DNA from 2 places in the Streptomyces sp. CA-210063 genome. Region 1 is predicted to be linked to the other one. Evidence: riboswitches for the same ligand, from Rfam matches in the RefSeq annotation. Region 1 holds a riboswitch; the other holds the start of a gene.

The links. A riboswitch is a leader RNA that binds a small molecule or an ion and turns the genes downstream of it on or off. The one in region 1 is predicted to bind glycine.
Region 2: another riboswitch for glycine. It lies ahead of gcvP (aminomethyl-transferring glycine dehydrogenase); the one in region 1 lies ahead of gcvT (glycine cleavage system aminomethyltransferase GcvT).

The regions. Positions count from the first base shown of each region.
Region 1 covers NZ_CP102512.1:3,038,251-3,046,028, forward strand. Annotated here, with positions in the region: gene JIX56_RS12950 (enhanced serine sensitivity protein SseB C-terminal domain-containing protein) at 302-1,090, opposite strand; gene JIX56_RS12955 (enhanced serine sensitivity protein SseB) at 1,244-2,020, opposite strand; gene JIX56_RS12960 (ATP-binding protein) at 2,202-2,870, opposite strand; glycine riboswitch at 3,089-3,185, shown strand; glycine riboswitch at 3,186-3,308, shown strand; gene gcvT (glycine cleavage system aminomethyltransferase GcvT) at 3,344-4,471, shown strand; gene gcvH (glycine cleavage system protein GcvH) at 4,611-4,988, shown strand; gene glyA (serine hydroxymethyltransferase) at 5,007-6,272, shown strand; gene JIX56_RS12980 (L-serine ammonia-lyase) at 6,383-7,750, shown strand.
Region 2 covers NZ_CP102512.1:8,904,626-8,912,403, reverse strand. Annotated here, with positions in the region: gene JIX56_RS38950 (CPBP family intramembrane glutamic endopeptidase) at 1-276, opposite strand, end outside; gene JIX56_RS38945 (glutamate--cysteine ligase) at 364-1,878, opposite strand; gene JIX56_RS38940 (hypothetical protein) at 2,450-3,034, shown strand; gene JIX56_RS38935 (DUF5999 family protein) at 3,432-3,632, shown strand; gene gcvP (aminomethyl-transferring glycine dehydrogenase) at 3,749-6,634, opposite strand; glycine riboswitch at 6,807-6,903, opposite strand; gene JIX56_RS38925 (PRC-barrel domain-containing protein) at 7,027-7,395, shown strand; gene JIX56_RS38920 (DNA polymerase IV) at 7,702-7,778, opposite strand, start outside.

The DNA of each region.
Region 1 (7,778 bases):
CCGTTCGGGAGGGGAGGAGGTACGGCACCGAACTTCACCGTATGAACAGCGTGTTCGCCCGATCCCCCCATCGCTCTGGGGGAGTCTTCAACGGTCGCGCGATCAGGCACCAGACCCGACGGCGAATGTATGCGCAACCGTGATGTGGCCAGCGAGGTTCCGTTATCCGGACGTGACGCTCTGTTGAGCGGTGGCAACGGCCGCCGCATACGACTCAGGCCCCGGACGGACCGGGGCCTGGACTTCTGCCGTGCCGCGCGGCCGGCGAGGTCTTCCGGCGACTTGCGGGGAGTACGGCGGCTCAGTAGCCGCCCGGATACCCGTACCCGCCCGCCGCCGGGGCCTGGGCCGGGGCCGCGTGGGCCTCGCGGTCGTAGAAGGGGCGGGCGGCGGCGCGGAGCCACATGGCGACGGGGTCGTACTCGTCGGACATGGCGACGGTGGAGACGGGCAGGCCGTCCGGGACCGCGCCGATGGACTGCTGCATCATCGCGCGCACCGAGTCGACGGCGGGTGGCGAGGTGTCGTACACGTCGAGGCCGATGGCCAGGTACGGCGCGCCGAGGGCGGGCTGCACCCAGGCGCGGCGCAGCGAGCGCACGGCCGTGGTGCGGTGGGCGTTCTGTGTCAGCAGGGCGTAGAACTGCGGGATCTCGATGGCCGGCTCGGACAGCCGGAGCGGGCCGGCGGGCTGCCGCTCCAGGCCCGTGGCGATCCGGCGCAGATCGAGCCAGGGGATGCCGACGCCGCCGCCCGGCGCGTGCGGGTTGAGCCACAGGCCGTAGTGGTCGGAGTAGAGGGTGCGGGCCACGTCGAGGCCGTCGACCACCTCGTAACTGCGGTTCCAGCCGCTGGCGGAGAGCTCCTGGGCGGAGGTCACACACGGGGCGTAGTTGAACCCGTCGACCTCCATGTTCCCGTACTGGGCGTCCGGGGAGCCTGCCTGGCCGTGCCAGAGCAGCATCCAGATCTGGCCGGAGGACGGGTTGGCGAGGGCACGCAGCAGCGCCTCGTAGGCGTCGTAGCGCCCGGGCGTCACCTGGCGCAGCATGTGCTCGACCTGGCCGGTGGCGATGCCGCTCGCGCTCACGTTGGCCGCCCTTCCCTGTTGGACCCTGGTTATAGAAACAGCTTAGGTGGTGTGCGGGTTGAGCCGGTCAGGGCTCGGGGGTTGTCGTGCGTTGCGGGGTGCGGCGCCATCGTGGCTGATCGCGCAGTTCCCCGCGCCCCTGAAAGAAGCTGGTCAGTAGCCCTGTTGATAAAAAGGGCGGACCTTTTCGCGGAGCCAGTCGGCCACCGGGTCCTGGGCGACGTCCAGGAAGACCATGTTGACCGGCCAGGGGACGGGGGTCTTGGTCAGGGCCCGGCCGAGGGCGGCGAGGGGGAGGGTGCGGTCGGCTTCCCAGGAGCCCAGTTCGACGCCGATGAACATCACGGGGTCGGCGGTCTCGACGGCGGCGAGGCAGCGGCGGGCGGAGAGGACCACTCCGGTTTCGGCGAACTCGGCGGAGGCCGCGGCGAGGAAGTCCACCGGGTCGTCCTGCCAGTCCGGCTCGTACAGCCGGACCCGGGCGCCGTTCGCCGATCCGTCCAGCGGGGTCCGTCCGGCCCGGCACAGCTCGGCCACGGCGGGTGGCGGCAGCGGGATGCCCACGACACCGTCCGGGTTCAGGGCGAGGCCGATCTGCGGGGGCAGGCCGCGAGCGAACTCGACGGCCGGCGCGATCGTGTACGACATGTGGTTGCCGACGACCTGGCGGAACTGCTCCTCGGAGCTGAAGACCGGCACGTACGCCTGGCCGTCGAACTCCATCGTGGGCAGATCCAGCTGACCGCTCTGCGGACCGCCGCCCTCCGGCAGCGGCACCCATACGAAGCTGCGGGCCAGCACCTCCACGATCCGCGCCCCCGCCTGGGGCACCCCGAGGGACGCGGACAGCACCTCCTCCAGCTCATTGCCGGGCCACCCGCCGTGCCCATGGGGGTGCGCCTGTGCCGGAAAGTCCGCCGGGAAGTCCATCTGCTGCCTACCGCTTTGCTCCGTGATGCTGTTGTAGCTGCACCTTAATTGCTCCGGGCCAGGGGCGCGCCCCTTCAGGAGCGCGGGGCTGTATGAATATGCGGCTCCGCCGCGTGGGCGCGAGCAACCCGACACGGCCCGCAGCCCGCAACGCGCAGCGCCCCCGAGCCCTCCCGGAATCTCACCCCACGAAGTCGATCCGCTTCAAGACATCCGCCGCGGCCCGGTCGATGAGCACCGCCGCCCCGCACCCCTGCGGAAGCCTCCCCGTCTCCACCGCCCGCAGCAGCCGAGCCATGGCACTGCGATGCCGGGCGAAGGCGTACCGGGACACTCCGCGCCCCCGCTCCCGCTGCCCGTCCCTGGCCTCACCAGGGGTGACGTCGAGCAGCAGCAGATGCAGCGTGCCGCCCCGCCGGCGCGCCTCCCGCGCCAGCCATCCCCGGACCCACGCCTGCGTCCCGCAGTCGTGCACGACGATGCCCTCGCCGGTGCGCAGCGCCCGCCGCAGCCCCGCGTAGTGGGCGATGCGCACGAACGGCCGGTAGACCGCGTACGGCAGATGGCGGGCGAAGCGCGCGTCGAAGCGGTCGCGGGTGTCCTGGGAGTCGATGCGGACGCCGGGCACCGCCCGCCGCATCAGCGTCGATTTTCCGCTGCCCGGGAGCCCGGTGACCACCACCAGGTCGGCCGGTCCGAAGGACAGCCCGTGGGGACTCCGTCCGGCACGCTGCCTGAGGTCGCGGACTACCGCCCTCGGGAACGGGCCGCACGCCTCCCCGGCCGGTGCGACGGGCTGCTTGGGCACCGCGATGCCCGAGGTCGTCGCGTACGCCGTGGTCCTGTTCACGTGATCGTCCTCCCCAGGGGGTATGGAGGTCCCATCCCCACAGACCGTAAAGAAAAGGTAATGCCCGATCCCTCCTGGTTCAGTCCTCGTCCTGCCACAAGAGTGCTACGGACCGCTGTGTCCGTCTGTGTTTCCTTGTCCCCCACGTGTGAAAGGTCCCCCTGCCGCGCCCGGTCGATGCGTGCGATGATGTGCGCGCCAACTGCATACCGGCCGCTTGAATCCGCGCGGGAGAGCTCCCAGCAGTCTCGCTGGGGCGCCGAAGGAGCAAGTCCCTCCCTTGAATCTCTCAGGCCCACATACCGCGCGGGCGAGGCACATCTGAAAAGCGGGCCGTACCTCTTCCGCGGAGGGCGGCTCCACCCACGGTGCAAACCACGACCACCAGTACGTACGGTCGTGGTGAACCTCTCAGGTTCCGATGACAGATGGGGAGGAACGACCTCGCCCGTCATGCCCTGGGAGCAGAACCGATGAGCACTAGCCCGACCGCCGGACCGCGCCGAACCGCGCTCGATGCCCTGCATCGCTCGCTCGGTGCGACGATGACCGATTTCGCAGGCTGGGACATGCCCCTGCGCTACGGCTCCGAACGCGACGAGCACAACGCCGTACGCACCGGGGCCGGCCTCTTCGACCTCTCCCACATGGGGGAGATCACCGTCGGGGGCCCGCAGGCGGCCGCGCTGCTGGATTACGCGCTGGTCGGCGACATCGGCGGTGTGAAGACGGGCCGCGCCCGCTACACCATGATCTGCCGCGAGGACGGCGGCATCCTCGACGACCTGATCGTCTACCGGCTGGCGGAGACCTCGTACCTGGTCGTCGCGAACGCCTCCAACGCCCAGGTGGTGCTGGACGCGCTCGTCGAGCGTTCCGCCGGGTTCGACGCCGAGGTGCGGGACGACCGGGACGCGTACGCGCTGATCGCCGTGCAGGGCCCCGAGTCGCCGGGGATCGTCGAAGCGCTGACCGACGCCGATCTCGACGGTCTGAGGTACTACGCGGGGCTGCCCGGCACGGTCGCCGGGGTCCCCGCGCTGATCGCGCGCACCGGGTACACCGGCGAGGACGGCTTCGAGCTGTTCGTGAAGCCGGAGCACGCCGTCGACCTGTGGCAGGCGCTGACGAAGGCGGGCGAGGGCGTCGGTCTGGTGCCCTGTGGGCTGTCCTGCCGGGACACGCTGCGCCTGGAGGCGGGGATGCCGCTGTACGGGCACGAGCTGTCCACCGCGCTGACGCCCTTCGACGCCGGGCTCGGGCGGGTCGTGAAGTTCGAGAAGGAGGGCGACTTCGTCGGGCGTACGGCGCTGGCGGCGGCCGCCGAGCGCGCCGCGTCGGCTCCTCCGCGCGTCCTCGTCGGGCTGGTCGCCGAGGGCCGCCGGGTGCCGCGCGCCGGGTACCCGGTCGTCGCGGACGGCAAGGTGATCGGCGAGGTCACCTCCGGCGCGCCCTCCCCCACCCTGGGCAGGCCGATCGCCATGGCGTACGTCGACGCCGCGCACGCGGCGCCGGGCACCGCCGGTGTGGGCGTGGACATCCGGGGCAGCCACGAGCCGTACGAGGTCGTGGCGCTGCCGTTCTACAAGCGGCGGAAGTGACACCTTCATAGGTGTTTGCCCGCATAGGCGTTCGATGTCGTTCGACAGAGGTGACGCTGGGCACATACGTGCTGCTCAACAGCGGTTTCAGCAGTCCCCCATTCATCCTCACTCCCCCGCGTACAGGAGAATTCAGGCCATGAGCAACCCCCAGCAGCTGCGCTACAGCAAGGAGCACGAGTGGCTGTCGGTCGCCGAGGACGGCGTCTCGACGGTCGGCATCACGGAGTTCGCGGCGAACGCGCTCGGCGATGTCGTCTACGCCCAGCTCCCCGAGGTGGGCTCCACGGTGACCGCGGGTGAGACCTGCGGCGAGCTGGAGTCCACGAAGTCGGTCAGCGACCTGTACTCGCCGGTCTCCGGTGAGGTCACCGAGATCAACGAGGACGTCGTCAACGACCCGTCGCTGGTGAACACCGCCCCGTTCGAGGGTGGCTGGCTGTTCAAGGTACGTGTCGCGGAGGAGCCGGACGATCTGCTCTCCGCCGACGAGTACGTCGCCCACACCGCCGGCTGAGAACACGAGGTCGTACGCATGTCGCTTCTGAACACGCCCCTGCACGAGCTGGACCCGGATGTCGCCGCCGCCGTCGACGCCGAGCTGGACCGCCAGCAGTCGACCCTGGAGATGATCGCCTCGGAGAACTTCGCTCCGCTCGCGGTCATGGAGGCCCAGGGCTCGGTGCTGACCAACAAGTACGCCGAGGGCTACCCCGGCCGCCGCTACTACGGCGGCTGCGAACACGTCGACGTCGCCGAGCAGATCGCCATCGACCGGCTGAAGGACCTGTTCGGCGCCGAATACGCCAACGTCCAGCCCCACTCCGGCGCCTCCGCCAACCAGGCCGCCCTCTTCGCCCTCGCCCAGCCCGGCGACACCATCCTCGGCCTGGACCTCGCCCACGGCGGCCACCTCACCCACGGCATGCGCCTGAACTTCTCCGGCAAGCAGTTCAACGTCATCGCCTACCACGTCGACACCGCCACCGGACTCGTCGACATGGCCGAACTGGAGAAGCTCGCCAAGGAGCACCGGCCCAAGGTGATCATCGCGGGCTGGTCGGCGTACCCCCGCCAGCTGGACTTCGCCGAGTTCCGCCGGATCGCCGACGAGGTCGGGGCCTACCTGTGGGTCGACATGGCGCACTTCGCGGGCCTGGTCGCCGCAGGGATCCACCCCAATCCCGTCGAGCACGCCGACGTCGTCACCTCCACCACCCACAAGACGCTCGGCGGACCGCGCGGCGGCATCATCCTCGCCAAGAAGGACTTCGCGAAGAAGCTCAACTCGTCGGTGTTCCCCGGCTTCCAGGGCGGCCCCCTGGAGCATGTGATCGCCGCCAAGGCCGTGTCCTTCAAGGTGGCGGCCTCCGAGGAGTTCAAGGAGCGTCAGCGCCGTACGGTCGAGGGCGCGAAGATCCTCGCCGAACGCCTGATGGCCGACGACGCCCGCGAAGCCGGCGTCAACGTCCTGTCCGGCGGCACCGACGTCCACCTCATCCTCGTCGACCTGCGCGAGTCCGAACTGGACGGGCAGCAGGCGGAGGACCGCCTCCACCAGGTCGGCATCACCGTCAACCGCAACGCCGTCCCCAACGACCCGCGCCCCCCGATGGTGACGTCCGGTCTGCGGATCGGTACCCCCGCCCTCGCCACCCGCGGCTTCACCGCCGAGGACTTCACCGAGGTCGCGGACGTCATCGCCGAGGCGCTCAAGCCGTCCTACGACGCGGAAGCGCTGAAGACCCGGGTGAAGGCCCTGGCGGACAAGCACCCGCTGTACCCGGGGCTGGGGAAGTAACCCCGACTTCATCGGTACGTAGTCCCGCTTTTCCGGGGCACCGCGCACACTGGGCAGTGAGCGCGGTGCCCCAACCCCCCGCACAACCTCCCCCGTTCTGAGGAGTCACCGTGGCCGTCTCGGTCTTCGACCTGTTCTCGATCGGCATCGGCCCGTCCAGCTCCCACACCGTCGGTCCGATGCGCGCCGCCCGGATGTTCGCCCGCCGGCTGCGGAACGAGGAACTGCTCACGGGCGTGGCCTCGGTGCGCGTCGAGCTGTACGGCTCCCTGGGCGCGACCGGCCACGGACACGGCACCCCCAAGGCCGTACTCCTGGGTCTGGAGGGCGCCTCACCGCGCACGGTGGACGTCGGGTCGGCCGACGACCGGGTGGAGTCGATCAGGGAGTCGGGCCGTATCCGTCTCCTCGACGACCACGAGATCCCCTTCGACTTCGACCGGGACCTGGTCCTGCACCGCCGCGAGACGCTGCCGTACCACGCCAACGGCATGACGGTCTGGGCGTACGACGCCGAGGGCGCGGAGCTGTTGTCGAAGACGTACTACTCGGTCGGCGGCGGCTTCGTCGTCGACGAGGACGCGGTCGGCGCGGACCGCATCAAACTCGACGACACGGCCCTCAAGTACCCCTTCCGCACGGGCGACGAGCTGCTGCGCCTGACGAAGGAGACGGGCCTGTCGATCTCCGCGCTGATGCTGGAGAACGAACTGTCCTGGCGCACGGAGGACGAGATCCGCTCCGGGCTCCTCGACATCTGGCGTGTCATGCAGGCGTGCGTCTCACGCGGCATGTCCCGCGAGGGCATCCTGCCGGGCGGCCTGCGCGTACGCCGCCGCGCGGCCATGTCGGCCCGTCAACTCCGGGCGGAGGGCGACCCGTTGGCCCGCTCCATGGAGTGGATCACGCTCTACGCGATGGCCGTGAACGAGGAGAACGCCGCCGGCGGCCGGGTCGTCACGGCCCCGACGAACGGCGCGGCCGGCATCATCCCCGCCGTCCTGCACTACTACATCAACTTCGTCCCCGGCGCGGACGAGGACGGCGTCGTCCGCTTCCTCCTCGCCGCCGGCGCCATCGGCATGCTCTTCAAGGAGAACGCCTCCATCTCCGGCGCCGAGGTCGGCTGCCAGGGCGAGGTCGGCTCCGCCTGCTCCATGGCTGCCGGCGCACTCGCCGAGGTCCTCGGCGGCAGCCCCGAACAGGTCGAGAACGCCGCCGAGATCGGCATGGAACACAACCTCGGCCTCACCTGCGACCCCGTCGGCGGCCTCGTCCAGATCCCCTGCATCGAACGCAACGGCATGGCCGCCGTCAAGGCCGTCACCGCCGCCCGCATGGCCATGCGCGGCGACGGCACCCACAAGGTGTCCCTCGACAAGGTCATCAAGACCATGAAGGACACCGGCGCCGACATGAGCGTGAAGTACAAGGAGACCGCCCGGGGCGGGCTCGCGGTGAACATCATCGAGTGCTGAGGGAACAGGCCGGTGGGCGCCGTCGTCC
Region 2 (7,778 bases), 5.9 Mb from region 1:
CACCAGGACGACGGGCACCAGGGCGGTCGTGATCCCGAAGAGCTGCCACGCGAGGTCGAGCCAGGGCCGACCGGGCGCGGCCGAGGCGTTCATGGTGGCCGCCTGGTCCTTCAGCCCGCCCGGCTTGGTGACCGATCCGACGAAGCTGATCAGCGCGGACACCCCGCTCGCGCCGAGCGAGAGCCCGAGCACGAGGAGTGTCTCGTCCCTCAGAATCCGCCGGCTCGGCCGCTCCCGCGGCACCGCATCCCCCACCGACTCCGCCTGCCCCTGCACCCACGCCTCCAGTTGTCCGGCCCCGCCGAGGGTCCATCATCACCCGCGACGGTCCGGAACCTTCCGGCGGCGTACCTTCAGGGCTCCTCAGCCCAGCGGCACCGGCTCGGGCAGCCCGACCGGCCAGCTGTGGACCGGCTCCCCGGAGTGCATCAGCTCGCAGTACCGCCGCGTCGTGGCGGCGAGCGCGCCATCCCGGTCGATGCCCTTGGCCAGAGCCTGGTGGAACGTTTCCACCTGCCAGGACGCCCCGTTGACCCGGCGCCGACAGCGCTCCTCGATCACCCCGAGGTAGAAGTCCCGGTCGACCGGCTCGACACCCCACGCGTCCAGCCCCGCCTCGGCGAGCGGCAACAGCTCGTCCCGTACGAGGTTCACCGCGTCCACCGGTCCCAGCCCGCCGTAGCGCCCGCGCGGCCACTGCAACCGGGCCTCGATGCCGTGCCGGCACGCCTCGTCGAAGTTGGCGGCGGCCGCCTCGAACGGCAGCCGCGTCCACACGGGCCGCGACTCCTCGGCGAGGGCGCGTACGACCCCGTAGTAGAAGGCGGCGTTGGCGATCACGTCCGTGATGGTCGGCCCGGCGGGCAGGACCCGGTTCTCCACGCGCAGATGCGGGACTCCGTCGGCGATGCCGTAGACGGGCCGGTTCCAGCGGTAGATCGTGCCGTTGTGGAGGCTGAGTTCGGCGAGTGAGGGAATGCCGCCCGCGTCGAGGACGCCGATCGGATCCTCGTCGTCACAGATGGGCAGCAGCGCCGGGAAGAAGCGCAGGTTCTCCTCGAAGAGGTCGTACGCCGAGGAGATCCACCGCTCCCCGAACCAGGTGCGCGGCCGCACGCCCTGGGCCTGGAGCTCGGGCGGCCGGGTGTCCGTGGACTGCTGGAACAGCGGCGGCCGCGACTCGCGCCACAGCTCGTGCCCGAACAGGAACGGTGAGTTGGCGCCGATGGCGACCTGCGCCGCGGCGACCGCCTGCGCCGCGTTCCACACATCGGCGAACCGGCCCGGCGTGACCTGGAGGTGCAACTGCACGGAGGTGCAGGCGGCTTCGGGCGCGATCGACTTCGAGGTGCAGACGAGCCGCTCCACCCCGTCGATGTCGAGCGTGAAATCCTCGCCCCGGGCGGCGACGATCTGATCGTTCAGCAGGGTGTAGCGGTCGCCCGCGGAGAGGTTCGAGGAGACCAGGTCATCACGATCGAGCGTGGGCAGAATGCCGATCATCACGATACCCGCGCCCACCTCGATCGCTTTCCGGTCGGCATAGGCGAGGGACGTGCGCAGCTCCTCGGAAAGCTGGTCGAATACCCGCCCACCCAGCCGATGTGGAGCTATGTTGACTTCCAGATTGAACATGGCGAGTTCTGTTTGGAAGTCTCGGCTCGCAATGCGCTCAAGTACTTGCGCATTCATCATTCTCGGCAGACCGTCGCCGTCGACGAGGTTCAGCTCGATCTCCACACCCATCAGGTTCTTGGGGCGATCGAACCGCTTCTCCTCCAGCAGCCGCGCCAGTCCCGCCAGGCACTGCCGCAGCTTGTCGCGGTACTGCTGGCGATCGGAGAGGCCGAACGGCCCCGCCACGACCTTCTCTCCCATCTAGGTGTCCCTCCTTGGATGGGCAGGCCGACGAGCCGGCCACTGCTGTCCCAGGTCCACGGATGATGATGCCCCGGCAGAGCCGCCGATAACGTCCCGCGCCCGACCTGCGCCCGCTAGGCTGAGTCCGGTCACCTCCGAGCTTATTCACTCGGTGTGCTTCTGGCACATTCAGTGGGCATGAATGAGCATGCGCTTTCTGTCCGTTGTGCTTTCGTGAAAAGCGCCGACGAGAACCGGCCGTCCGCTACGCGGCGGTAATCCGAGGTCACCGACACACCCCCACGGAAAAGCGGGGTGATGCCCATGTTCCGGCGACCGGATACCGCCTTGCTCTTCATATACGGAACGGCTAGACGAAACCTCGTGTGAACACGTGTCGTATAAACTCCGCAAACGAGGCTGAGAGTCGGCACTCGCGGTCCTCGGTCCTGCCGTCAGGCCACGCGCGGCGGACCCTACCCACGCACCCGGACCCCGGGCACCCGTCTCTCCGATCCACGAGAGCTGACAGCGCCGTCCGCCCCCGCCCTCGCGCCACCGTGCCTGTCGAATTGAGAGGCGACCCACCATGCCGCTGCATGTCCCCCCGGCTCCCGCGCCCGCCCTGCGCACCGTCCTCACGGCACTCGGTTCTCCCACCGCCGTCCACGAGGCGCGAACCCCTTCCCTGAAGAACGCCCAAGGCCCCGCCACACCCGAACTCCCGCTGCCCGTCCACGTACTCGACCGGATCACCCCCGAGGGCACGGGCACCGCCCGGCTCACCGGATGGCGGTTCCTGATCCGCTGCGGCGACCGCGCCGTGGCCGCCGCCGAGACCCGGCTGACCCCCGACGGATGGGTGTTCTCCCACTTCTTCGAGGGCCCGTACATCGCCTCCACCGAGCGCGCCCTGCGCCAGGCGGAGGCCATGCAGCAGCCCTACCAGCCACGCCTGCTGTCGGTGCCCGAGCTGTACATGCTCACGCTCTGGCTGCACGCCGACCCCACCGCCGACGCCGCCACCGGCCACCCGGCACCGACCGACCTGTTGGTCCCGCTGGCGCCCGCACCACCCGGCATCGCCGCCCACCGCCCGCACCGGGCCGCCGAGCTCCTCCCGGTACTGACCACCCGGCTGACGCCCGCCCCGCTCCTGGGATCGCCCGCCTGAGTCCAGAGCCGCCTCACCCTTCGTACCGCTCGTGCCCCGCCGCCGATATCCCGGTGGCGGGGCACTTGTTTCCCGTTACCGGGAATTCCCGCTCTTTCGCGCACCAATACGCTCATGCGAGCTATTCGCACGTCCTTCCGCCTCCGGACCAGCCCCGGACGACCATCGCGAACCACCCGAAGGGACAGCGCAGTTGGGATGAACCGTCCGCGCGGGCGATGCGTCATCAACCTGTGAGAAGCGGTGCTGCGAAATCCCTGCGGATTGACGCCCGTGGGGCAACACTGGGACCGGACCGATTTATCAACGGGGGGCGGCCATGAACGAGGCTTCACGCCGCGGGACAGACAAAACAGCCATCTCAGATCACACGACAAACCGAAAGATCCCCACAACCATGTGCCAGCACCAGCCACTGTGCCCGACTGCCGAATCCGCCGACCGGGAAGGCGCCCGACTCGTGGCGCACCACCCGGAGCAGGGATGGAGCCTGCTCTGCAACGGCGTTCTGCTCTTCGAGGACACCGGTGAGCTCCTGCCGGACGGCCAGATCATCGCCCCGCACCGCCCGATGGGCACGGTGATGACAGCCGTCTGAGCCGCACTGACGTGCGCACAGGGCGAGCGTCCCCGCACAGGACGTCCGCCCGGACAGACGAGGGGCCGGCCGGAGACGCACTCTCCGAACCGGCCCCGACGCGTATCAGCGGTTGACTACTCTTCGTAGGCGTCCAGCGGCGGGCAGGAACAGACCAGGTTCCGGTCCCCGAAGGCCTGGTCGATGCGGCGCACCGGCGGCCAGTACTTGTCGGCGGGCGAGACCCCGGCCGGGAAGACGGCCTCCTCGCGCGTGTACGCGTGCTCCCACTCCCCGCCGAGCGCGGCCGCGGTGTGCGGCGCGTTCCGCAGCGGATTGTCGTCCGCGGGCCACTCACCGGAGCCGACCCTCTCGATCTCCGCGCGGATCGCGATCATCGCCTCGCAGAACCGGTCCAGCTCGGTCAGGTCCTCGGACTCGGTCGGCTCGATCATCAGCGTCCCGGCCACCGGGAACGACATCGTCGGCGCGTGGAAGCCGTAGTCGATCAGCCGCTTGGCGATGTCGTCGACGCTCACCCCCGTCGACTTGGCCAGCGGCCGCAGATCGATGATGCACTCGTGGGCGACGAGCCCGCCCGGGCCGGTGTACAGCACGGGGTAGTGCGGCTCCAGCCGCTTGGCGATGTAGTTGGCACTGAGCACCGCCACCTGCGTGGCCCGCTTGAGCCCCTCACCGCCCATGAGCCGGACGTACGCCCACGAGATCGGCAGGATGCCCGCCGAGCCCCACGGCGCCGCCGAGATCGGCCCCACACCCGTCTCCGGGCCGGCCGCGGGCTGCAGCGGGTGGTTCGGCAGATACGGCGCCAGGTGCTCGCGCACCGCCACCGGACCGACGCCCGGCCCGCCGCCGCCGTGCGGGATGCAGAACGTCTTGTGCAGGTTCAGATGGGAGACGTCACCGCCGAAGTGCCCGGGCTTGGCGAGACCCACCAGCGCGTTGAGGTTGGCACCGTCGACGTACACCTGACCGCCCGCGTCGTGCACCTGCGCGCAGATGTCGGCCACGTGCTCCTCGAACACACCATGCGTCGACGGGTACGTGATCATCAGCACGGACAGCTCGTCGCGGTACTGCTCGATCTTCGCCCGCAGGTCCTCGACGTCGATCTCGCCGTCCTCGGCGGTCTTCACGACGACGACCTTCATGCCCGCCATCACGGCGCTCGCCGCGTTGGTGCCGTGCGCGGAGGACGGGATGAGGCACACGGTCCGCTGCTCGTCGCCGTTGGCGCGGTGGTATCCGCGTACGGCCAGCAGCCCGGCCAGCTCACCCTGCGAGCCCGCGTTCGGCTGCAACGACACCTTGTCGTACCCGGTGGCCTCCGCCAGCTGCTCCTCCAGCTCACGGATGAGCGTGAGGTACCCCTGCGCCTGCCCTGCGGGCGCGAACGGGTGCAGCTGCCCGAACTCCGGCCACGTCACCGGCTCCATCTCGGTGGTCGCGTTGAGCTTCATGGTGCAGGAGCCCAGCGGGATCATGCCCCGGTCCAGCGCGTAGTCGCGGTCGGCGAGCCGGCGCAGGTAGCGCAGCATCGCGGTCTCTGAGCGGTACTCGTGGAACACCGGATGCGTGAGGTACTCGTCGGAGCGCAGCAGCGCCTCCGGCAGCGTGTCCGCGGCGGCGGCGTCGAGGGCCTCGACGTCCCCCTCCACCCCGAACGCGGTCCATACGGCACCCAGCTGCGCCCGCGTCGTGGTCTCGTCGCAGGAGATCGACACCAGGTCGGCGTCCACGAGGTGCAGGTTCACGCCATGTTCCCGCGCGGCCGCCACGACCTCGCCGGCCCGCCCCGGCACCCGCACGGTGAGCGTGTCGAAGTACGCGCCGTGGACGACCTCGATCCCCCCGGCCGCGAGACCGGCGGCGAGCACGGTGGCGTACCGATGCGTACGCCGGGCGATGGTCCGCAGCCCCTCCGGGCCGTGGTAGACGGCGTACATCCCGGCCATCACCGCGAGCAGCACCTGAGCCGTACAGATGTTGCTGGTCGCCTTCTCCCGGCGGATGTGCTGCTCCCGCGTCTGCAGGGCGAGCCGATACGCCTTGTGTCCGTCCGCGTCCACGGAGACCCCTACGAGCCGTCCGGGCAGGCTGCGCGCGAACTTCTCCCGCACAGCCATGTATCCGGCGTGCGGCCCTCCGAAGCCCATCGGCACACCGAACCGCTGCGTCGTCCCCACCGCGATGTCGGCGCCCAGCTGGCCGGGCGAGGCCAGCAGCGTGAGAGCCAGCAGATCGGCGGCGACGGTGACGAGCGCACCAAGCTCGTGCGCCTGCTCGATGACGGGCTTGAGGTCGCGTACGACGCCGGAGGCGCCCGGGTACTGGAGCAGCACGCCGTTGATCTCACGCTCGGCGAGGTCGGCCGGGATCCCGGCGCTGAGGTCGGCGACGACGACCTCGACCCCGGTCGGCTCGGCACGGGTCTCGATCACGGCGATGGTCTGCGGCAGCGCGTCCGCGTCGACGAGGAAGAGGCCCTTCTTGTTCTTCCCCATGCGCCGGGACAGCGCCATGGCCTCGGCGGCGGCGGTGCCCTCGTCGAGCAGCGAGGCTCCTGAGGTGGGCAGCCCGGTGAGATCGGCGACCGTGGTCTGGAAATTGAGCAGGGCTTCGAGCCGTCCCTGGGAGATCTCGGGCTGGTAAGGCGTGTAAGCCGTGTACCAGGCCGGGTTCTCCATCACATTCCGCAGAATCACCGGCGGCGTGAACGTCCCGTAGTACCCGAGCCCGATCATCGAGCCGAGCACCTGGTTGCGGTCCGCGAGAGAACGCAACTCGGCGAGGACCTCGGCCTCGGTACGCGCGCCCGGCAGGTCCAGCGCCTCGGCGTTCCTGATCACAGCCGGGACCGCGGCGGCGGTCAGCTCGTCGAGCGAGCCGTATCCGACGTGCGCGAGCATCTTGGCCCGGGCCTCGGCGTCCGGTCCGATATGGCGCCGTTCGAAGGGGATTCCCTGTTCGAGCTCCGAGAGCGGAATGCGATGGGCGGTCATTGCGGAGGCCTCCTGGTCTGACACGACCTTCGAGGGGCACCACGGCAGGGGTGCCCGGACGGCCTCCCCCTCTGTCATCTCAACCTGAGAGCTTCACCGGTCCTGGTACGAACCGGTTTTCACCGTCGGTGAGAGCGGAAGCCGTGACACCCGCCCTGCTTTCCAGAGTGACCTCGTCCGTGCGGTACGTGAGCCTGAGAGATTCCGGGGAGGATTTGCTCCTTCGGCGCCTCCGAATGGTGTCCGGAGGACTCTCCCGCACGGGATCAGCAGCCGCTGCCAGCGTATCAGCGCGAGCCCCGCACGAGTCTTCGAGTGGCCGCCTTCCCCAAAGTGCCTTTTCGTAGGGTGAGGGACGATTTGCGACTCCTCTGCGACCACATGGAGGGCCCGTGCAGACCGACATCGATCCGCGCAACCTGATCGGCCGCAAGGCGTTCGACCGCAAGGGCACCAAGATCGGCACCGTCGACGAGGTCTATCTCGACGACGCGACCGGCATCCCCGAGTGGGCCGCGATACGCATGGGCCTCTTCGGCCGCGACGCCTTCGTCCCCCTGGAGCTCAGCGAACTCGTCGAAGGCACCCTCCGCGTCCCCTTCGACCGCGCCCTCATCAAGGACGCCCCCGACTTCGGTGTAGGCCGCCACCTCTCCCCCGAACAAGAACTCCAGCTCTACCACCACTACGGCCTGGACACAGCCCCTCCCCCACCCCTGGACCACGACTTCGGCAACGTGGCAGGCCAGGACGAGCCCTGACCGAGAGCCCAGGCAACTCCCTCACCAAGGACCCCACCCCAAAGGCCCAAGCCGCACAGCACACACCCTCAACCAACACCGGAACCCTCACGCTCCTCCCACCGCGTACCTCCCTCCGCCTTCCCCGCGTCTCTTCGCGCCCCGTACTTCCCTCCACCTCGCCCACGTCTCCTCCGCCCCATACCTCCCTCCACCTCCCCTTGCCTCCTCCCGCCTCTCCTCCCCCGCTTAATCTCGCCGCCCTCCTTCATCCCGCCCCAACGGCGCTCAACCCCAACGGCGCAGCCCGGCGGTCCCCCAACGACCTCAGCCCCGCGCACCACCCGGCACCAACGGCAACGGCTCCGTCGGCTCCAGCCCGGGATCGTCCGTCCTGAAGGTCC